Regions from separate parts of the Exiguobacterium sp. HSB13 genome, predicted to be linked through region 1. Evidence: predicted binding sites of a transcription regulator. Region 1 holds the regulator's gene; the other holds the start of a gene.

The links. Region 1 encodes LexA, which represses DNA repair genes until DNA is damaged. Its sites were predicted from a motif close to CGAACATATGTTCG; they were not measured.
Region 2: ACZGCQ_RS12695 (NUMOD4 domain-containing protein) is a predicted target of LexA. The motif match lies at 2,623-2,636, and genes of this name have one in related genera.

Annotation. Positions count from the first base shown of each region.
Region 1 is NZ_JBUZOM010000001.1:430,153-439,930, reverse strand. Features, by position in the region: gene tkt (transketolase) at 1-1,154, opposite strand, end outside; gene ACZGCQ_RS02250 (DUF896 domain-containing protein) at 1,452-1,688, opposite strand; gene ACZGCQ_RS02245 (YneB family resolvase-like protein) at 1,802-2,455, opposite strand; gene yneA (cell division suppressor protein YneA) at 2,501-2,788, opposite strand; gene lexA (transcriptional repressor LexA) at 3,000-3,614, shown strand; gene ACZGCQ_RS02230 (metal-binding protein) at 3,646-4,116, shown strand; gene ACZGCQ_RS02225 (MIP/aquaporin family protein) at 4,303-5,004, shown strand; gene glpK (glycerol kinase GlpK) at 5,048-6,550, shown strand; gene ACZGCQ_RS02215 (GNAT family N-acetyltransferase) at 6,745-7,209, opposite strand; gene dhaM (dihydroxyacetone kinase phosphoryl donor subunit DhaM) at 7,342-7,710, opposite strand; gene dhaL (dihydroxyacetone kinase subunit DhaL) at 7,703-8,305, opposite strand; gene dhaK (dihydroxyacetone kinase subunit DhaK) at 8,330-9,298, opposite strand; gene ACZGCQ_RS02195 (AzlC family ABC transporter permease) at 9,453-9,778, shown strand, end outside.
Region 2 is NZ_JBUZOM010000002.1:169,797-179,574, reverse strand. Features, by position in the region: gene ACZGCQ_RS12715 (Type 1 glutamine amidotransferase-like domain-containing protein) at 1-23, shown strand, start outside; gene ACZGCQ_RS12710 (NUDIX hydrolase) at 20-427, shown strand; gene ACZGCQ_RS12705 (GGDEF domain-containing protein) at 476-1,567, opposite strand; gene ACZGCQ_RS12700 (hypothetical protein) at 1,713-1,889, shown strand; gene ACZGCQ_RS12695 (NUMOD4 domain-containing protein) at 2,036-2,563, opposite strand; gene ACZGCQ_RS12690 (shikimate kinase) at 2,696-3,274, shown strand; gene ACZGCQ_RS12685 (GNAT family N-acetyltransferase) at 3,312-3,653, opposite strand; gene ACZGCQ_RS12680 (DNA alkylation repair protein) at 3,654-4,700, opposite strand; gene ACZGCQ_RS12675 (bifunctional transcriptional activator/DNA repair enzyme AdaA) at 4,697-5,740, opposite strand; gene ACZGCQ_RS12670 (class I SAM-dependent methyltransferase) at 5,902-6,480, shown strand; gene ACZGCQ_RS12665 (response regulator transcription factor) at 6,455-7,144, shown strand; gene ACZGCQ_RS12660 (sensor histidine kinase) at 7,141-8,490, shown strand; gene ACZGCQ_RS12655 (acyltransferase family protein) at 8,627-9,778, shown strand, end outside.

The DNA.
Region 1 (9,778 bases):
TTGTTCGATCCTGCAAGGTCAGCTGAACCACCGAACAATGTCGGAACGTTCTTCGCAAGACCATTCAAGACTTCACCGCTCGTTTGGCGTGTCGCTTTTTTCGATGACAAGTCGTACGTCGGAAGATCTGCTTCCCAGTTGCTTGGCAATTCGTTTGCGATCGCGCGAACGAGTTCAGCATGCAATTCTGGATGAGCTGCTTCGTATTGTTTCATCGTCTCGTTCCATGCGTCTTCTGCAGAAGCACCACGTTGGACGATCCGCTCGTCAAACAATGACTTAACTTCTTCAGGCACGTAGAACTCTTCGTGATCCCAAATGTAGCTTGCTTTCGTTAATTTGATTTCCGCTTCACCGAGTGGTGCACCGTGAGAAGCCGATTTCCCTGATTTGTTCGGTGAACCGAAACCGATGACTGTCTTGACTTCGATCAATGTTGGTTTTGTCGTCTCTGCTTGTGCCGCCGCGATTGCTTTCGAAATCGAATCGATATCCGTTCCGTCTTCTACGCGAATGACTTGCCAGTTGTACGCTTCGAAGCGCTTCTGGACGTTTTCAGAGAATGATTTATCGAGATCGCCATCAAGTGAGATATCGTTTGAATCATACAATACGACCAATTTACCAAGACCAAGGTGACCTGCGAGTGAAGCTGCTTCTGCTGAGACACCTTCCATCAAGTCTCCGTCTCCACAGATTCCGTATGTGAAGTGATCGACGACGTTGAGATCGTCACGGTTGTATTTTGCTTCAAGATGACGCTCTGCCATCGCCATACCAACTGCCATTGCAATCCCTTGACCAAGTGGACCTGTCGTTGCGTCTACACCAGCCGTGTGACGGTATTCCGGGTGACCTGGTGTTTTTGATCCCCATTGACGGAATGATTTAAGATCATCCATTGATAGATCATATCCCGATAGGTGGAGGAGTGAGTAGAGAAGCATCGAACCGTGTCCGGCTGAAAGTACAAAACGGTCGCGGTTGAACCATTCTGGATTTTTAGGGTTGTGGTTCATATGATCCGCCCAAAGCGAGAATGCCATCGGCGCTGCTCCCATTGGCATACCTGGGTGACCCGAGTTCGCCTTTTGTACGGCATCAATCGATAAGGTACGAATCGTATTAATTGCTAATTGTTCTACTGTCGTCATGTTCGTCAAAACAATCATCCTCTCTCTTTTTCACAAATTCCTACTCATTTTAGCACACTCTCAAATGTGATACAACTTTTCTAAATAGTATGTCACATTAAAATGAATGCGCTATCTATAGCCGTTCTTCCGACTCATACAGGATGCATGAATTGATGAAAGATCGTTATTAAGATGTATTGCTATCGTACAATGTTTCCTCATCTAACAGCTCTAAACAAAAAAGAGGTCCGCTTAACGCGAAACCTCTTTCTTCTATAAGAAGGAACAAACGATTATTAAGAAGAAACAAAACGATTATTGTTTATTCCGTTCTTCTTCTTGTGCTTGTTTTAATTTCTCTGGTGTTACGTCCGTACCTTCTTCATCGACGATTTTCATGCCCATGAGTTGGTTTTTAAACGATCCACGGAATGCTGCGAGATACGCTGCACGTAGCTCTTTTTGCTCTGCTGCTTCTGCTTCCGATAACGGCTCGACTTTTGATTTATTCGCTAATGCATTGATTCGATCTAATTGCTCTTGTGATAACATGGAATCCCTCTTTCTGTACGACTCAAACTTGAGTAGTTCAATTGTATTCTTACTGTAAAAGAGCTTACTAAAAAAAGCAAGTTAACCGCGTCCGTCGACGGGTTACTTGCTTCTCATTCCGAACTAGGCGTCAATTCGCGGTATTCAAGATATCGACGATTGACCGTTGCTTTTGAGATATCATGCCCCATCCCGCGAAGCGTAATCGCGATATCTGAAAACGTCAACCCGAGCTCTCGGAGACGTACGATTTCTTCGATCGGTACGTCTTTTCGACTACGCCCGGCGTTCTCTCCTTGACGATTGAGATTACGCTCCGGACGAAAGCCTTGTTCGACCGCTCGCCGCATGCCGCGCGCGATTTTTGCATTGTGCAGTTTCCGTTGATATTCTTCAACGAGCGAGACGATCTCAAGGACCATTGCTTCTGCATCAGCAAGCTGATATTCTCCATCCGAATCAAGTGTCATCAACCGAACACCGTGCTTCTTAAACGTGTGCAAAATAGCGATTTTCGCATTCCCCCGACCAATTCGTGTGTCATCCGTCACGAGTACCGCATCTACCGCATCACGTGTCACATGGTCAAGAACCGTCAGCATTCCTTCCCGATCAACGTCATATCCACTCTCTTTTTCAGAGACGATGTCTATGACATCAAAGCCCTTTTGAGACGCGACCTTGGAAAGCTCCATCCGTTGGCGTTCAATCGAACTATCTTGTGCTTCTTTTTCGGTCGACACCCGACAATAAATCACGACCTTCATCGTACCTCACATCCCTGTTCGTTCTTTCACAACTTTTCCATTTTGTCATTGTTGTGCGATTGGTACAACGATTTTGCTTTTTGAGATGACGTGTTTTGTCTCGACATCATTATTTTTGATCAACCAGTTGACGTATTCTTCATCTGACATCGAACCATCATTGTAGACTTCAGCAATTTGTTCAACTGTAGCGTTCTCATCGACCGTAACGGAAGCGGTCATCAGTTGCGCTACCTTTTCATCAGGGCGTGGTGTGAGTAAAAAGATCACGAAGGCAATACTTAATGCATAGAAGAGAATTGAAAAAGCATGAGTACGAATCGTATGAATCATCATGAATCCCTCCAAATATGAAATGAATGATTTAGAATAAATGTTCGCGGAACAATTGTTCGCATAACTCATAATAAACACAGAACCCGTGTTCGGTCAACACAAAATGTCGAACAATTGTTTGTACGCTCATTTGTTCTATGTTATAGTGAATCTAGAAACATATATTCTTACATTTCAAACTTCAATCCAGAAAGAGGTGGCAATTCGTATGCGGAAAATGTCTAAGCGCCAACAAGAGATTCTCGACTACATCGTCTCTGAAGTGAAACTGAAGGGGTATCCACCATCAGTTCGTGAAATCGGAGAAGCAGTCGGACTCGCGTCTAGCTCGACGGTACACGGTCATTTGGATCGACTCGAGAAACGGGGAATGATTCGCCGTGACCCGACGAAACCACGTGCGATTGAGATATTGCTTGATAAGCCTGAAGAAATCACGGAAGCCATCGTCCATGTTCCCGTCATCGGGAAAGTCACAGCGGGTCTTCCGATTACAGCGATTGAAAACATCGAAGAACAGTTCCCACTCCCTGCACATTATGTAGGAAACGAAACGGTCTTCATGTTAACGATCGATGGTGAATCGATGATTAACGCAGGTATTCTTGACGGCGATCGTGTCATCGTGCGCCAACAAAACACAGCAGAAAACGGAGAAATCGTCGTAGCTATGACCGAAGATAGCGAAGCGACGGTGAAACGGTTCTTCTTAGAAGATCAACAGGTACGTCTACAACCAGAAAATGACTCGATGGATCCGATGTATTTCGATAATGTCTCCATTCTTGGTAAGGTAATCGGCGTGTATCGGACGATTCATTGACGGAGGGACCAGTTACGACTGGTCTTTTTTCATGCCTTCAGGAAATGTACATGATACCGTTAATACCGTTGCACTGACGGGTTACGTTGCGTATTCGGTCGCAACGCAACAAACGGATTGGTTACCGACCGCCATTGGTATCGCTGTCGGTACGCTTTGGTTGTCACCCGACCTCGATTTAAAGTCAGAACCCTATTATCGCTTCGGACCATTTCGAGTCCTGTGGATGCCTTATGTCAAGATCATGCCCCACCGCTCGATCTGGTCGCATGGATTGATCATCGGAGATATCATCCGACTTCTTTACAGTGCAGCGATTCTGATTCCGCTACTATTTTTAAGTCTATATTTTCAGGTTCTTGATTCTGCTACGATTGATTCGTGGTTTGCTTCCTTGCCTGCCTTCGTCGTTGGTATCATGGTGGCGAGCACGATTCATATCCTACTAGATTATTCCAGCAGTTGGTTTCGACCTAAAAAAAGAAAAAAGCGTCGCCGTTAACACCTCTTTTGCTTGCTCGCAAGTGGAATGAGGTGTTTTCTTATCCACTTTTTCGTATCTTTAAACATCAAAATAAAAAATTTCCATTCCTATATTTCAATTATATGTATTGAAAACGTTCTCAAATCGGAGTAATTTAAAGTAGAAAGGCCATTATCTGCTTTAATCCAAAGGGAGGGTTTTTGCATGAATAACTTTGTACTAGAAATGATCGGTACGATGATCCTCATCCTGCTCGGGGATGGTGTCGTCGCCGGTGTCGTCTTGAAAAAGACGAAGTCGGAAAACAGCGGATGGATTGTCATCACGTTCGCTTGGGGTCTTGCCGTCATGACAGCAGCATTCGTCGCTGCTGAGAGTGGAGCGCACTTGAATCCCGCATTGACGATCGCACTTGCTTTGAACTCTGATCTACCGTGGGCAGACGTTCCGATCTACATTGCCGGACAACTTGTCGGAGCTTTCATCGGCGCCATTCTCGTTTGGCTTCATTACATGAAACATTTTGAAGCGACTGATGATCAAGCAGCAAAACTCGGTGTGTTCGCAACAGGTCCAGCGATTCGCCATACGCCGTCGAACTTGATTTCTGAGATTATCGGGACATTTGTTCTCGTCTTCGGTATCTTGGCACTCGGTCTATCGACATTCGGTGACGGCTTAAAACCACTCATCGTTGGTTTACTCGTCGTCGTCATCGGTCTATCACTTGGTGGTACAACAGGGTACGCCATCAACCCGGCTCGTGACCTTGGACCGCGTATCGCGCACGCTATCCTACCGATTCCGAATAAAGGTTCATCTGACTGGGGCTATTCATGGATTCCTGTCGTTGGTCCAATCATCGGTGGAGCGCTTGCCGTGTTCATCTATCAATTGATCTACTAAGATCACGTCTCACTAACACATACCGCTCAAGGGGGATTTCGAAATGGAAAACAAGTATATCCTAGCACTCGACCAAGGTACGACAAGCTCACGTGCGATCATCTTCGATCACGATGGGAAAATCGTCAACTCGGCACAACGGGAATTCAAACAATACTTCCCGCAACCAGGCTGGGTCGAGCATGATGCAAACGAAATCTGGGGTTCGATTCTTGCTGTCATGGCTGAAGCACTCGGTACAGCAGATATCAAACCGGAGCAAATCGCCGGAATCGGAATCACGAACCAACGTGAAACGACGGTCGTCTGGAACAAAGAAACAGGCAAACCTGTCTATCACGCACTCGTTTGGCAATCGCGTCAAACGTCTAGTATCTGTGACGACTTAAAAGAACAAGGCTTGAACCAGAAGTTCCGTGATAAAACAGGGCTTTTGATTGATGCCTACTTCTCTGGTACGAAAGTCAAATGGATCCTCGACAACGTCGAAGGTGCACGTGAGCAGGCAGAGAACGGTGAATTGCTCTTCGGTACGATCGATACGTGGCTCGTTTGGAAACTGTCTGGTGGAAAAACGCACATCACAGACTACACGAACGCTTCACGAACATTGATGTATAACATCTACGAACAAAAATGGGATGAAGAGTTACTCGATATCCTCGGTGTTCCTGCTTCGATGTTGCCAGAAGTTCGTCAATCGAGTGAAGTCTACGACAAAACGGTACCGTATCACTTCTTCGGTTACGAAGTGCCTATCGCTGGGATTGCGGGTGACCAACAAGCCGCACTCTTCGGTCAAACATGCTTCGAAGCGGGTGAAGGCAAGAACACATATGGAACAGGTTGTTTCATGCTTATGAACACGGGTGAGAAAGCTGTTTCTTCTGATCATGGACTCTTGACGACAATTGCTTGGGGCGTCGATGGAAAAGTGGAATATGCGCTTGAAGGATCGATCTTCGTCGCTGGTTCTGCGATCCAGTGGCTCCGTGATGGACTCCGGATGTTGAAACACGCGAAAGATTCAGAAGGTTACGCAACAAAAGTCGATTCAACAGACGGTGTCTACGTCGTTCCTGCTTTCGTTGGTCTCGGCGCACCATACTGGGATTCAGATGTTCGCGGGGCAATCTTCGGATTAACACGCGGAACAGATAAGGAGCACTTCGTTCGGGCAACGCTTGAATCACTTGCTTATCAAACACGCGACGTGTTAACAGCGATGGAACAAGATTCCGGAATCGAACTGAAGACACTCCGTGTCGACGGTGGTGCTGTAGCCAACAACTTCTTGATGCAGTTCCAATCGGACATCCTAGGCGTTCCTGTCGATCGTCCGCAAATCAATGAAACGACAGCACTCGGCGCAGCCTATCTAGCTGGATTAGCCGTTGGTTACTGGAAAGATAAAGCGGAAATTAAACAACAATGGAAGCTAGATCACCAGTTTAAACCAGAGATGAAAGAAGACGATCGTGAACAACGCTATGCCGGATGGCAAAAAGCAGTCGAAGCGACAATGGTCTTCAAACCATCGAAATAAAATTATTAACCCGGTCCCTTTTGCAGAGGGACCGGGTTTTCACTGTCTTATAAAAACTACAATAAAGTCATTTTTAAAGTCATTTTTCTAACACCAAACTCAAAAGTGTCGCCTCAGCACATACATCATAATTCTTTGTGCTACTCTTTCGCATAGAGGAGTTCACATGTATTCCTTTCCATTTATAATGTGGATCACTCATTTTTCTCTAGCATGATCATGTCGATCGCCTGTATTCCGTTCTCCCAGATTTCCTCTGGATACGACCGAAAAAAATCTTTTTTTATATCGTATAGCCGGAAACCAAGCTTTTGGTAGAAAGCTAAATTATCAATACTCGAATTAGCCGTTCCTACGATGAAATGATGATACTCTTGTTCCTTATATTGTTCGAGCGTTAATGAGATGATCCTCTTTCCTAACCCTTGACCCTGTTGTTCTTTTTTGATGGCGACGTTTTTTATTTCCATTGTATCTTGATTAATTTTGGTCATAACAATAACACCCACTACATTACCAGATGAATCTTCGAGATAATACAGGTCACCGTTAGGTAAGTATTCATAAATCTTATCGATAGATTCATCAGCCAGTAATAATAAGGGGATGAATGTCTGCTTTTTGATTTCAGTGTCTGCTTTCCTTAACGTATAACTCAAGAACTCACCTCATTCTTTACATTATATTACTGTCCTATTTATGTACATGCATTATGATAACAATTTTCATAGCACCATTTCATTCAGATATGAAAGAATCCCCATTGCATTGAAGCAAAGGGGATTTGATCCTTATTTGCTAAACTCTTTTTTCAATCCGTCTTCAATCTCATCAACGGATTTCGACTGCCCGCTAAGAACAGCTGCTAAAAACGCGCCTTCGACGAGTGGTGCGTCGATAAACCGAACCGTCCGTTCGCCACTATATAGTTCAAGTGCCAGTTCCGTGTTCATCGTCGCAGAACCGATATCCGTTAAGACGACTCCATCATCGTCTAGTGTATTTAGTGTTTCTTCGATGCGCGTCGCGTCCGTTCCAATGCTACCGTCCTCAAGACCTGCCGCTACTAAGACTGGCGTATCCGGCGCCATCTCTGCTAACAGTTCCTTTAGTCCAGTCGCAAGTTTTTCACTATGGGAAACGAGTACAAGATTAACCATGAAGCACCTCCGCGATTTCGCCGAGTAACAACGCACTCGATAGACTACCTGGGTCCTGGACGCCTTCCGTCGCTTCACCGAAGTAAGACGCGCGCCCTTTCGTTGCGATGCGCGCTTTCGTATCAGCAAGCGCTTGATCGATTGCCGCTTTCAAATCCCCTTCTTGCGAGAGCGCCTCTTGGAACGGTGTCCAGATATCGACCATCGTCTTTTGACCGAATTCCGATTTCCCACGCGATTTGATGCCTTCCGTCGCTTCATGAAAAGCATCCGCGAGTTCCGCACCTTCGACTTCCGTTTTCCCTTTGAACGCACCAGCGAACTTAACGAAGGCTGTTCCGTATAAAGGACCGGACGCCCCACCGACCGTCTTGATCAGCGTCATCCCGACTTCTTTCGATAGAGCTCCTAAATCCTCATATTCGCCGTGTTCTTCTAACGTCTTTTGGACTGCTTGGAAGCCACGTGACATGTTGATCCCGTGGTCCCCGTCACCGATTTCCCGGTCAAGGTCCGTCAATTCATCCTTGTGCTGTTCAATCTGTTCCGCTGCTTTGATGAGCGCGCTTCGTAACTGTTCCGTCGTCAACTTCATCTTTGTACACCCCGTTTATCTAAATTAGAATCCAATCGCTTTCGTTTCTGCATCGAGATAACCAAGCAGTTCATCATCCACTGGTAAGAGCGTAATTGAGAATCCGTGCATCTCGAGCGACGTCATATAGTTTCCAACGAACGAACGGGCAATCTCGTAACCATGTGCCTGAAGTTCTTCCGCGACGTATTTATATGTGATATACAGTTCGGATTCTGGTGTTCCACCCATCCCATTCACCATGACTGCGACTTTTTTTTCTGGTACCTCTTTTGTCAGACGATCGAGCAACTCTTTAACGATCGCATCAACGGAAGCGACTGCTTTTCGTTCAAGTCCTTTTTCACCATGGATGCCGATTCCGATTTCCATCTCGTCATCATGCAACTCAAAGCCTGGCTTGCCACTCTCTGGCATGTAACATGGTGAGAGTGCCATTCCGATCGAACGAACGCCCTGGATGACTTTTTCCGCGACTGCTTTGACTTCACTCAGTGATTTCCCTTCTGCAGCTGCAGCTCCGGCAATCTTATGGACGAAGACCGTTCCCGCAACCCCACGACGATCCTCTTCCTTTTTGATCGCGATGTCATCATTGACGACGACCGTGTCGACTTCGATGTCCTCGAGTTCAGCAAGTTCCTTCGCCATATCGAAGTTCATGACATCACCCGAGTAGTTCTTGACGACGAGTAAGACACCTTTCCCACCATGGGCTGCCTTAATGCCTTCAAGCACCATGTCCGGTGTCGGTGACGTGAAGACTTCCCCACAAACAGCCGCAGCAAGCATACCGTCACCAACGAATCCCGCGTGCGCCGGTTCATGCCCACTTCCCCCACCAGAGACAAGACCAACTTTTCCGTCAAGCGGCACTTTCCGCGCGACGACATTGACCCCTTCGACCTTTTTATACAAATCAGGGTGAGCTAGTACGAGTCCGTCGACCATGTCTGAAACGAACCGGTTTGAATCTTTCATTAATTTGTGCATGAAAAACGCTCCTTTACCTAACTGATTTTGCCGTACCACTTAGTCTTTACCACCAAATCAAGTCGAATATGTCGAAAAAAATGATGAAAATATTGACCAGTTGGTGACGATATCCCGCATGAATGCTATGCTCTAAAAAAAGAGGAGGATTCGAATGTCATCAGCCTTTCAAGCAGGTGTCCGTGCCTGTCTACCCACTGTCCTCGGATATATCGGCATCGGCTTCTCAGCCGGGATCGTCGGTCGTGCCTCCGGCTTATCCCCTCTTGAAGTCGGATTCATGTCCGTCTTCATCTATGCCGGCGCCGCTCAGTTCATCATCACGAGTCTCTTACTATTGAATAGTCCCGCTTCTGCCATCATTCTGACGACGTTCATCGTTAATCTCAGGCACTTGTTAATGAGTCTGACGCTCGCGCCACATGTCGAGACACGTCATCTCCGCGACCGTCTCGGTACCGGAACGCTTCTGACGGATGA
Region 2 (9,778 bases), on a different contig from region 1:
TATCACGGAGCCCCGTCAGATGACGGCGATCGTTCCTGCCGTCAAAGGCATCCTCATTCATGAACAACGTCTCTTGATCGTCCGCCGCGCTGTTGCTGACTTCGGTGGCGGGACGTGGGAATGTCCGGGTGGCAAAATCGACTTCGGTGAACTGCCAGTCGACAGTCTCGTTCGCGAGATAAAAGAAGAGACACAGTTGACGGTTTTTCCAGAGCGTCTACTCTACGCCTCGAGCTTCCTGACACATCCCGATCGACAAATCATTTTGTTGATGTACGTCTGCTCGACGAATCAAACGGACGTTCAATTATCGGCAGAACACGACGCTTATCTCTGGGCGGATGAAGAAACGATTCGTCAGTTGATTGCACCGAACATTTTGGCTGATTTTGAACGACATGATGTAATTTCGTTACTACATCGCTAAACACAGCTGCCCCGCCTGACCAATCGGTCGAGCGGGGCAGCTTTTTATTTACAGCAAAGGGTCTCGGTAACAGACGACGCGATTTCGACCGGTTTGTTTGGCTTCATACAATGCTAAGTCCGCTTTCTGGACGGTCTCAAATACGGTTGATGCTTGATCGGATGAAGCGGCACCCAGCGATAACGTGACGTGAAAGACGGGATGCTCCTTATAGACAAAGTGTTGATCAGCACAGGCAGATCGAATCCGCTCCCCCAGTCGTTCCGCTTGTCGGAGTGGTACGTCCGGCAATAGTAAGACAAACTCCTCACCACCGTACCGACCGACGACGCCCTGTTCTGGACAATAGGATTGCAAGAGATGACTGAGTTGTCGTAAGACGACGTCGCCCCCTTCGTGACCGTATGTATCGTTGATCGATTTAAAATGATCGAGATCGAGAATGAGGACAGAAAAAGCCGTTCCGTTCTGAGCGTACTCGGCTAACGTCTCATCGAGCTTCCGGCGGTTTCCGAGTTGCGTCAGCTCATCCGTTAAAGCCAGTTCTTGTTGCGTATGCACGAACAAAAAGTGCTTCCTTAGTTCCTGTAAGAAACGATAGGTGACGTAACCACCAATGATGATGACGATGATATAAACAAACGCAATCTCTAAAAATCGCTCGAATGTGTTCGTTAATAAATAAAGAGCCGGTAAGCTGTATGCGATACCTGTCCCAAGCAACACGAGATAGTCCTTCATCCGTTGAGCAGCAAATCGGCGATAAATCGTCGCCGTCACAAGTAATGCGACACAGATCAAGGTCGTCAGAATCAGTCCTTGGTATTCGCCAGCTGGTGTCACCGCAAATCGGGCACCGATGATGAACAACATCGTGATACTACCGCTAACTAATCCGCCATAAAAGTACGCTGTAACGAGTGCAACGAGACGCAAGTCAATCTTTGCAACGTCATAGGAGATACTGTTGAAAATCAACAGTGCACCAATCACACCGGCGATACAACCGATCGCCAGTCGGACTTGTAAGGAAGAGTTAGGCGAGATGCGCTCGATCCGTCGTAGCGGTAAAAACGCAAACAGCAACGTCGCAATCAACAGTGAGAAGTTCAACAACAATGAATTGAGCAACGTAAGCACGACGACATCCTCCTCATTCCATTTCAGATATTTACTCTATTCCCGTCAGATTACACATTCCCCTCTTTTTCCAAGGTTTTCAAACAAGAGGAGAGGGAATCAAACAAATATGTCTATCGTCTACATCATTAAGGGGGAATCTTTCATGGACCGTCAAGCCGAAAAACGAAAAAGTAAGATGCCGTTCTTCATCATTCTTGTCATCGCCATCTTCGTCATCGTTGCTGCTGCGTTGATCATTTACGTCACATCTGAACCAAAAGAAGAGACACAAGCACTTATGACCCATCTTGCGACTGTCCTTCCGATTTACGTGAATTAGATTCACAAGACCTTTACACAAGCCGTACAACACCTTCATACATGTTGTTTCATCTCTTTCCGATAGATACACGGGAGGAGATGTTTTATGCTTACGAAACAAAAGGAGCGCCTACCATCTCTGGTAAGCGCTCCTTTATTCTGGTCTCAGCCGATATAACGTGCTTCCTTTTTATCGATGATATTCCGAATTCGGTTCTCCGTCACCTGATACTGCTCTGCCAGTTGACGAATCGTCTTTCCTTTTCCATACTGCGCGCGAATCGTTCGAATCTGAAACGATGACAGCGTCACATGTTGACCTAACAAGAGATCAAACTCGCCCAGCAGTTCAGTATACTGCTGATCGATCGAAGGCAGGACGTCTAAGTTCGATAACTGATCGTCAGCCCGTTTGCCGTTGCGCCGGACGAGTCGCGCTTCCGTAACGTCAGCCGTCAGAAAAGCTTGTGCAACGAGTAAACCGACCTGCACTCGTTCTCCTCGACCACGTTGATAGAGCGTGACTTTCCGGTACCCTTCCCGATTGAGTCGCGGACGGAGCAAAACACCTTTTCGTCGTTGCTGGACACCGCGACATGTCACGATCGTCCGGTCGAGCGACCTTACGCGACCAAGCGATGAGACTTCATATATACCTACATAGCCGATGACGGCTTTCCATTGTTCTTGCATGATTGTCCTCCTTCAGACAAGGACACGACGGGACTTCATACCTGAATTATATCAAATTACGAACAAACGTTCTAGTGATGTCACTCGTCGGAATGTGCTATTCTTAGCAGAAAAAGGAAATGAGGTTCATCTATGAAATTTGTCTTGTTACTTGGTCCCCAAGCGGTCGGAAAGATGACGATCGGTCAGGAAATCGAACGATTGACGGAGATGAAAGTCTTCCATAACCATCAGACAATTGATCTGTTATTGCCCTATTTTGATTTCTCTGAACCTGCACACCATCGCCTAAAGGATACGATCCGGCGCGAGATGTTCAAGGAAATGGCGAACAGTTCGCTCGAAGGTGTCCTGTTTACATTCCTCTGTCTATTCGGTGTCGAAGGCGGTGGTCTCGAGTTCATCGAAGAGACAGTCGAATTATTCGAACAAGCGGGTGCTGACGTCTATATCGTTGAACTGGATGCGCCGGTCGCAACTCGTCTGCACCGGAACACAACCGAAAATCGATTGACGCACAAAGTAACGAAGCGTGACCTCGTCGCTTCTGAACAGGACTTACGTGAGACGGCGGACGGATACCGGACACGTTCGCTTCCAGGCGAACTGCCGGACGTCAACTACCTCTTCCTCGATACGGAACAGTTAAGCGCACGTGAAAGCGCTGAAGCGATTTGCGACCATTTCAACTGGTCCAAAACAACGGTCTAATCCCAAACAAGCCCCGTCCTGCTCAGCAGGCGGGGCTTTAGTGATGGAGTTCGCGTTCATATCGATTCACCTGCAACTGAAATCCGTTCCGACGCCAGACCGTTTCACTGCCTGTTTCGCCGTAGACCCGCGTCAGCAATAACGTCCGTGCGAGATACGACAAAATCGACGTCAACGCTTCTGTGATGTATCCGTTCTGATCACTCTCATCAGTCGTCGAATAACGTAAATTTCCGGTCGATGCATTCCATGTGAAGGTAATCGTGCCGACAATCGTTTTTTCACGTAACGCATGCAGCGTCCACTTGCAACCCGATTCCTCATCCGTTGCTTCAACAAACAGTCGTGACGTCGTAAAATCCGGATGTCGTCCCTGCATTCAGCTCTCCTCCTCGACCTCAAACGTTGCTGTCGCGTAAGCCTCTCCGTTAATCAAAATCGTCAAGGTGTGTGTCCCGGAATAATGAACACGCGTCGTCATGTTCCGAAACGATTGGCGTCGTTCCACTTGTAAGACATCTTTGACTTCTCGCTCCCGCAGTTGAAACACCTTCCGACTTGTCCCGCGTTGTTTGACGTAATCGATCGCGTACTCTAAGCGTAAACGTTGTGGAACGGAACTCGTCACGGTGAACGAGAAGTCGAGTTCTCCACCGATCGTCACTGGAGAAACGACTAAGTTCGTGACCATCACTTCACCTTGCGTGACATGTCCGAATAACTGTAAGACTTCTGGATTCCCACGCTTCAGTAACGTCCGGGAAGCGTGACGTAAAATCCAGTCCGTGTTCGGATCTGTTCCTAAGTGACGTTCGATCCGCTCGATCAGGTATTCCGGATGTGTCTTTGAAATATCATTCAAGTGATTGGCGACGCTCTTTCGAACATAGAGTGATGGATCCTGCAGTAACGCATCAAGAATCGGTAACGCCGGTCGCGGATCAGCAATCAAACGCGGAATTGCTTGTCCCCATGGTAGACGTGGTCGTGTCCCTTCAGACGCTAAGCGCCGAACATGTTCATCGTCTGATGTTGTCCATTTGAGTGCCTGCTTGAGATATCGTTCCTGATCAGCAAGTAAAAAGCGACGAACCGCGAACTCCGACGTCGAATGTGGCGTCAACTTGGCAAGGGTCGCTAGCGCAAGCGTCCAGTCAGTAAGGTCTGCCGTTCGTTCGACGTACTCTGGAAAAACAATTCCCGGTAGCCCGGTAAACTGCGGCGCGAGTCGCTCTAGCTCCCCCGCTGCATCCGGAAACGGTGGCAAGATCGTCTCCAGCGTCTCTGCCACACGGTGAACACGTTGTTTAAACGCAAGTTCTTCCCAGTCCTCCTGTTCGACTCGTCTTCGAAAATCTGGTACATCGACCGCCACGCCTAAGCGGTCGAGCCAACTCGGTGAAAACACATCTTTAATCAAACTCATCCTTCATCCAGTCCCCTCTGTGTGCGCTCCAGTTTGAGCAATGTTTCCTTGCGTGCGAGTCCACCTGCGTATCCACCTAAGTCTCCGTTCGTCCGAATGACCCGATGGCACGGAATAACGATTGCCAGTTGGTTCGCTCCATTCGCCCGTGCGACGGCACGAACGGCAGTCGGCTGACCAATCCGGATCGCCAGTTCTTGATAGGAGATCGTCTCCCCACTTGGAATTCGTTCGAGTTCTTCCCAGACGCGGCGTTGAAAGGTCGTCCCGTACCGCATCAAAGGTGTTTGAAACGATACTGGCTCTCCTTTAAAGTAGCGACGGAGCTCCGCTTCAATCTGTCCAAAGACCGGTGACTCCCCGGGCACGATGACAGCGCGTGCTTTCAGCCGCATCTGTTCGATTTCCCGCTCGAGTCCCCGTCGGTCGACGAACTCAAGCAGATGTAAAAGCTGATCGTCGGCAATCGCCAGCATCGAACCGAGTGGTGTATCGAGCCATTTCGCGCGTAAGACTTGCCCGTCAAAGCGTGACGGTGCTTGTCCGAGAATCCGTGCTGATGCCTCACGAAAACCACTGCTTGATTCATAACCTCCGGCTAACTGTCCTTCGATGACCGGCTTACCGGTCCGGATCTCTTTCATCGCTAAACCCATCCGCCGTGCCCGGGCATAGGCGACGAACGTCATCCCGAAGCGCTTCTTGAACTGACGGCGTGCCGTTGATTCGTCGAGACCAAGTGCTCGAAAATCCGCTTCCTTGAATCGTTTGTCCGGTTCTGCTTCGACCGCTTCGATCAGGCGCTGAACCGTACCATGATCCCCGGGATATGCGAGTGGATGACACCGACGGCACGGTCGATACGAGGCAAGCAATGCCTCTTGCGCCGTCTCGAAAAACTCACAGTTCTCTGCTTTCGGTTTTCGTGCCGGACACGTCGGACGGCAAAAGATGCCGGTCGTCTTGACGCCGACGAAAAACGTTCCTTCATATGTCGCGTCCCGGCGAACGAGCGCTTCATAATACGTGTGGTGTTCCATCGCCTTCCCCTCCTTTGTCTTTAGTATAACGGCTTGTCTGGTTACAATGTCGCCGAAAATCAGGCATCGATTTTTTAAGATTCACTTAAGAAACATCATCCTGTTTTCGAAAGGGACGACGTGCATACTACATGCTATACTCAACGGAAAGTAGGGTTCTCATGTTTGATTTCTTAAAAGAAGCACTTCATGCACCACTGCGCGTCGGAGCCGTCGCACCGAGTAGTCCACGCCTTGCCGAGATGATGGCGCGACGCGCCGTCGCCGATCGTCCGCGCCAGATTCTCGAAGTCGGAGCCGGTGACGGAGCAATCACCAAAGCTTTGCTAGCTGCTCGTTCACCGGAGACACATCTTTTGATTTGCGAACGGAGTGAAACGTTCCGTCCCGCACTCGAGCAGTTGCTAGCTGAGGAAACGAATGTCACTCTCTTCATTGGTGACGTTCAAGGATTATCCGGTTCGTGGAGCGGACAGATCGACGTCATCGTCAGTGGTCTCCCGTTTGCGTCGTTCCCAGCAACGTTACGGCATGACTTATTGGCACAGTTTCGAACGTTACTACGATCAGGCGGTCACTTCATCGCCTTTCAATACACTCGGTTCCAGTTCAAGATGTTCCGGGATTATTTTCAAGAACACAGTTATTCGCACACGCTCTACAATCTTCCCCCGGCTTATGTTTTCGAGGGGGTACAACAGGAGGAATCTACACATGCCTACGCTCTTGATCGTCGATGATGAGGCGGATATTCGTCAATTGCTTCGACTCTATTTAACCAATGAAGGGTACGAGATCATTGAAGCAGATAATGGCGAGGAGGCGTTAGCGATCCTTGCTTCGCGTCCGGTTGATGCGATGTTACTCGATGTGATGATGCCGGTTCGTGATGGCTTCTCGACCGTTCAGGCGGCGCGCGCTGCTGGTCACACGTTACCCGTCTTGATGCTGACGGCGAAACGCGAAGACATGGATAAGATTCAAGGCTTGACCTTCGGCGCGGACGATTACATCGGTAAACCGTTCAATCCACTCGAAGTCGTCGCCCGCGTCAAGGCGCTGTTACGCCGTATCAGCCAGTATCATGTCACAACTACAACTTCAGCAGTTCAGGTCGGTCCGTTCACACTTAAAGAAGACGAACGCGTCATCTTTAAATATGATGTGCCACTCGCCCTGACCCGCCGTGAATTTGATTGCCTGGCGCTCTTCTTGAGTCATCCCCGTCGTGTCTTCTCGGCTGACGATCTCTATGAACGGGTTTGGCAAGAAGAAGCACTCGGCTCCGCGTCGAACGCCGTCATGGTGTTGATCCATAAGCTCCGCGACAAAATCGAAGATGTCCCGAAAGAACCCCGTCACCTCCAGACCGTCTGGGGTGTCGGTTATAAGGTCGAACCATGAGACGGGTCAAACTGACGGTCTGGATGCTTGTTCTGCTATTACTTGCTGCCCTGTTAAGTACGGTCCTTGCTTGGTTGCTTGCTAGCCAGTTCCCGATTGGTACGAAGACCGTTCCTCGGTACTATTACACGACGGAGCAAGAAGTCGTCCAAGACGTAAAACGTGATATTGCCCGTTACGAGAGCGGACAATCGCCGAATGGTCCTTACGAGTGGGCCGTTTACAGTGCCGATAGTCGACGCATCGACGCGTCTGATGAGTATCCGCAAGACTTGACACCGAGCCGATTACTGGCTGCTCAAACACCGACCGAGCGAGAGCCGTCCGATACGGGAACGATTCGGACATTGCACCATATTGAAGCGATTTCCCTACCAAATGGTGAGTCTGGCTTTTTCCTGACGGTACAAACAAACAAGCCGAGACTGAATGAATATCAAGTCGGTAATCCGAATGCTTTCTTCATCTTGCAGGTCGTCTTGTTCATTCTCTTTTTACTGCTTTTGACACGCTGGATCGCTAAATTGTTCCGGGAACTCGAGCGACGACTCGAACGGTTGACGGTCGAACCACCGCCGACCGAATCGCTCCCACCGGTCAAAGGACCGAAGGAATTTAAATTGTTCGCGCAATCGATCGAACGGATTGAACAGGAACTCCGGACGTTACGGATGCGTGATCAGGAACGGTTCGTGCAGCAGTTACGATTGATCACCAGTCTATCGCATGACTTACGGACGCCCTTGACCTCAATCCAAGGCTTCATTCAATGGCTGACGGAAAAACATGAGACGTTATCCGCGACAGAACGCACGGAGCTGCTAGCGATCGTCACCCGCCAGTCGGAAACGCTCGCTGCCCGAATCGATGAACTGTTCACGCTCGCTAAATTATCGAACACTGATTATCCGGTCGAACGAACATCACTTGATCTCGTCACATTGACGGAACAAGTCCTGGAGCTGTTTCCTGGCACTTCCGCTACTGTTAGTGGTCCGGCACACGCGACTCTCTTCGCCGATCCGATGCTCTTACGGCGCTTGCTCGAGAACCTGATTCGCAATGCAACACTTCACGGAACCGGTGACCTTCGGATTTCAATCAAAGAAGAAGCAGAAGGCATCCAACTCATCTGCTCGAATGCGATTGAGTCGACCTATACACTAGAGGAACTAAACGAATGGTTGACACCGTTCGGAACATCTGACGCATCGCGTTCTTCCGGCGGTTCCGGTATCGGTCTGTCGATCGTTCAACAAATCATGGCACGTCATTCAGGTAGTGTCGCGTTGAATTCAAAAGACAACCGCTTCATCGTGACCTGTCGTTTTCCACATGTTTCGTAAGCCTGCATCCGACGCTTTCGTCGGGTGCTTTTTTTAGTCAGGTTGTTACTTCTTAGACACTTCTTTGAAATTGGAATTCGATACACTAAAGACTGTTAGAAATTAGTTGTCGTTTTAAAGGAGTTGTTCGTGTCTTATGAAATCCTCGTCTCGTTCGATTACATATATGCCAGGGCTTGATGGCTTGCGTGCCTTTGCTGTCCTATCTGTCATTCTCTACCACTTATCCGTTGCATTCTTCTCTGGTGGTTTCCTCGGTGTTGATCTCTTTTTCGTCCTATCCGGTTACCTGATTACCGGTCTCTTGTTACGCGAGTGGCAGACGACCGGACGCCTCGATTTGAAACGGTTTTGGATTCATCGCTTCCGTCGCCTGTTCCCAGCCCTATTCGTCATGCTGTTACTCGTTCTCGGATACGTGACCGTCTTTGAACGCGACCTGTTGCATACGGTTCGCCAAGATAGTGCCTTTGCGCTCATTTACGGAACGAACTGGTGGTACATCTTCCATGACGTCTCGTATTTCGAGTCGTTCGGCAAACCGTCACCGATTCAAAACCTTTGGTCACTTGCAATCGAAGAGCAGTTCTATCTGCTTTTTCCGATCTTACTTTGGTTCGGAATGAAAAATCGTCGACTGTTCCTGCAATTGATTGGCGTTGCGATCGGCGCATCCGTGCTCGCAATGGCGATTCAGTTCACAGCCGGTGAAGATCCAAGTCGTGTCTACTACGGTACGGATACCCGCCTATTCGCCTTATTGATTGGGAGTCTGCTCGCGTTTGCGTGGCAACCAACCCGCTTTAAGCTCGATATCCCAAAACGCGGTGTCCGGTTATTGAATCAAACGGGCGCTGTCACTTTGCCAATCTTGCTTATACTAATGATCGTCACAAGTGAGTTCGGAAGCTTCTTATACCGGGGTGGCTTTTTCCTTGTCGCCGTTCTTGCTGCCCTATTGATTGCTACGATCGCCCACCCGGCGTCGATTTGGAGTCGCTGGTTTGCGCATCCGGCACTCGTTGCGATCGGCAAACGATCGTACGGTTTATATCTCTGGCATTTTCCCGTCATTACGCTGATGACGCCAGTCGAGCAGATCGGAACGTTTTCATTGCTTCGGACCGTGTTGATCGTCGTCGTGCTGGTTGCGTTAACCGAAGCATCGTATCGCTTCATCGAACGTCCGATCCGTCAGCATGGTCTGTCCGGTTACTTAAAACGTCTATCGTTACATCCGCGACAGTTACGTCAGTTTTCAAAGATGCAGTGGACGAGTGTTGCCGTA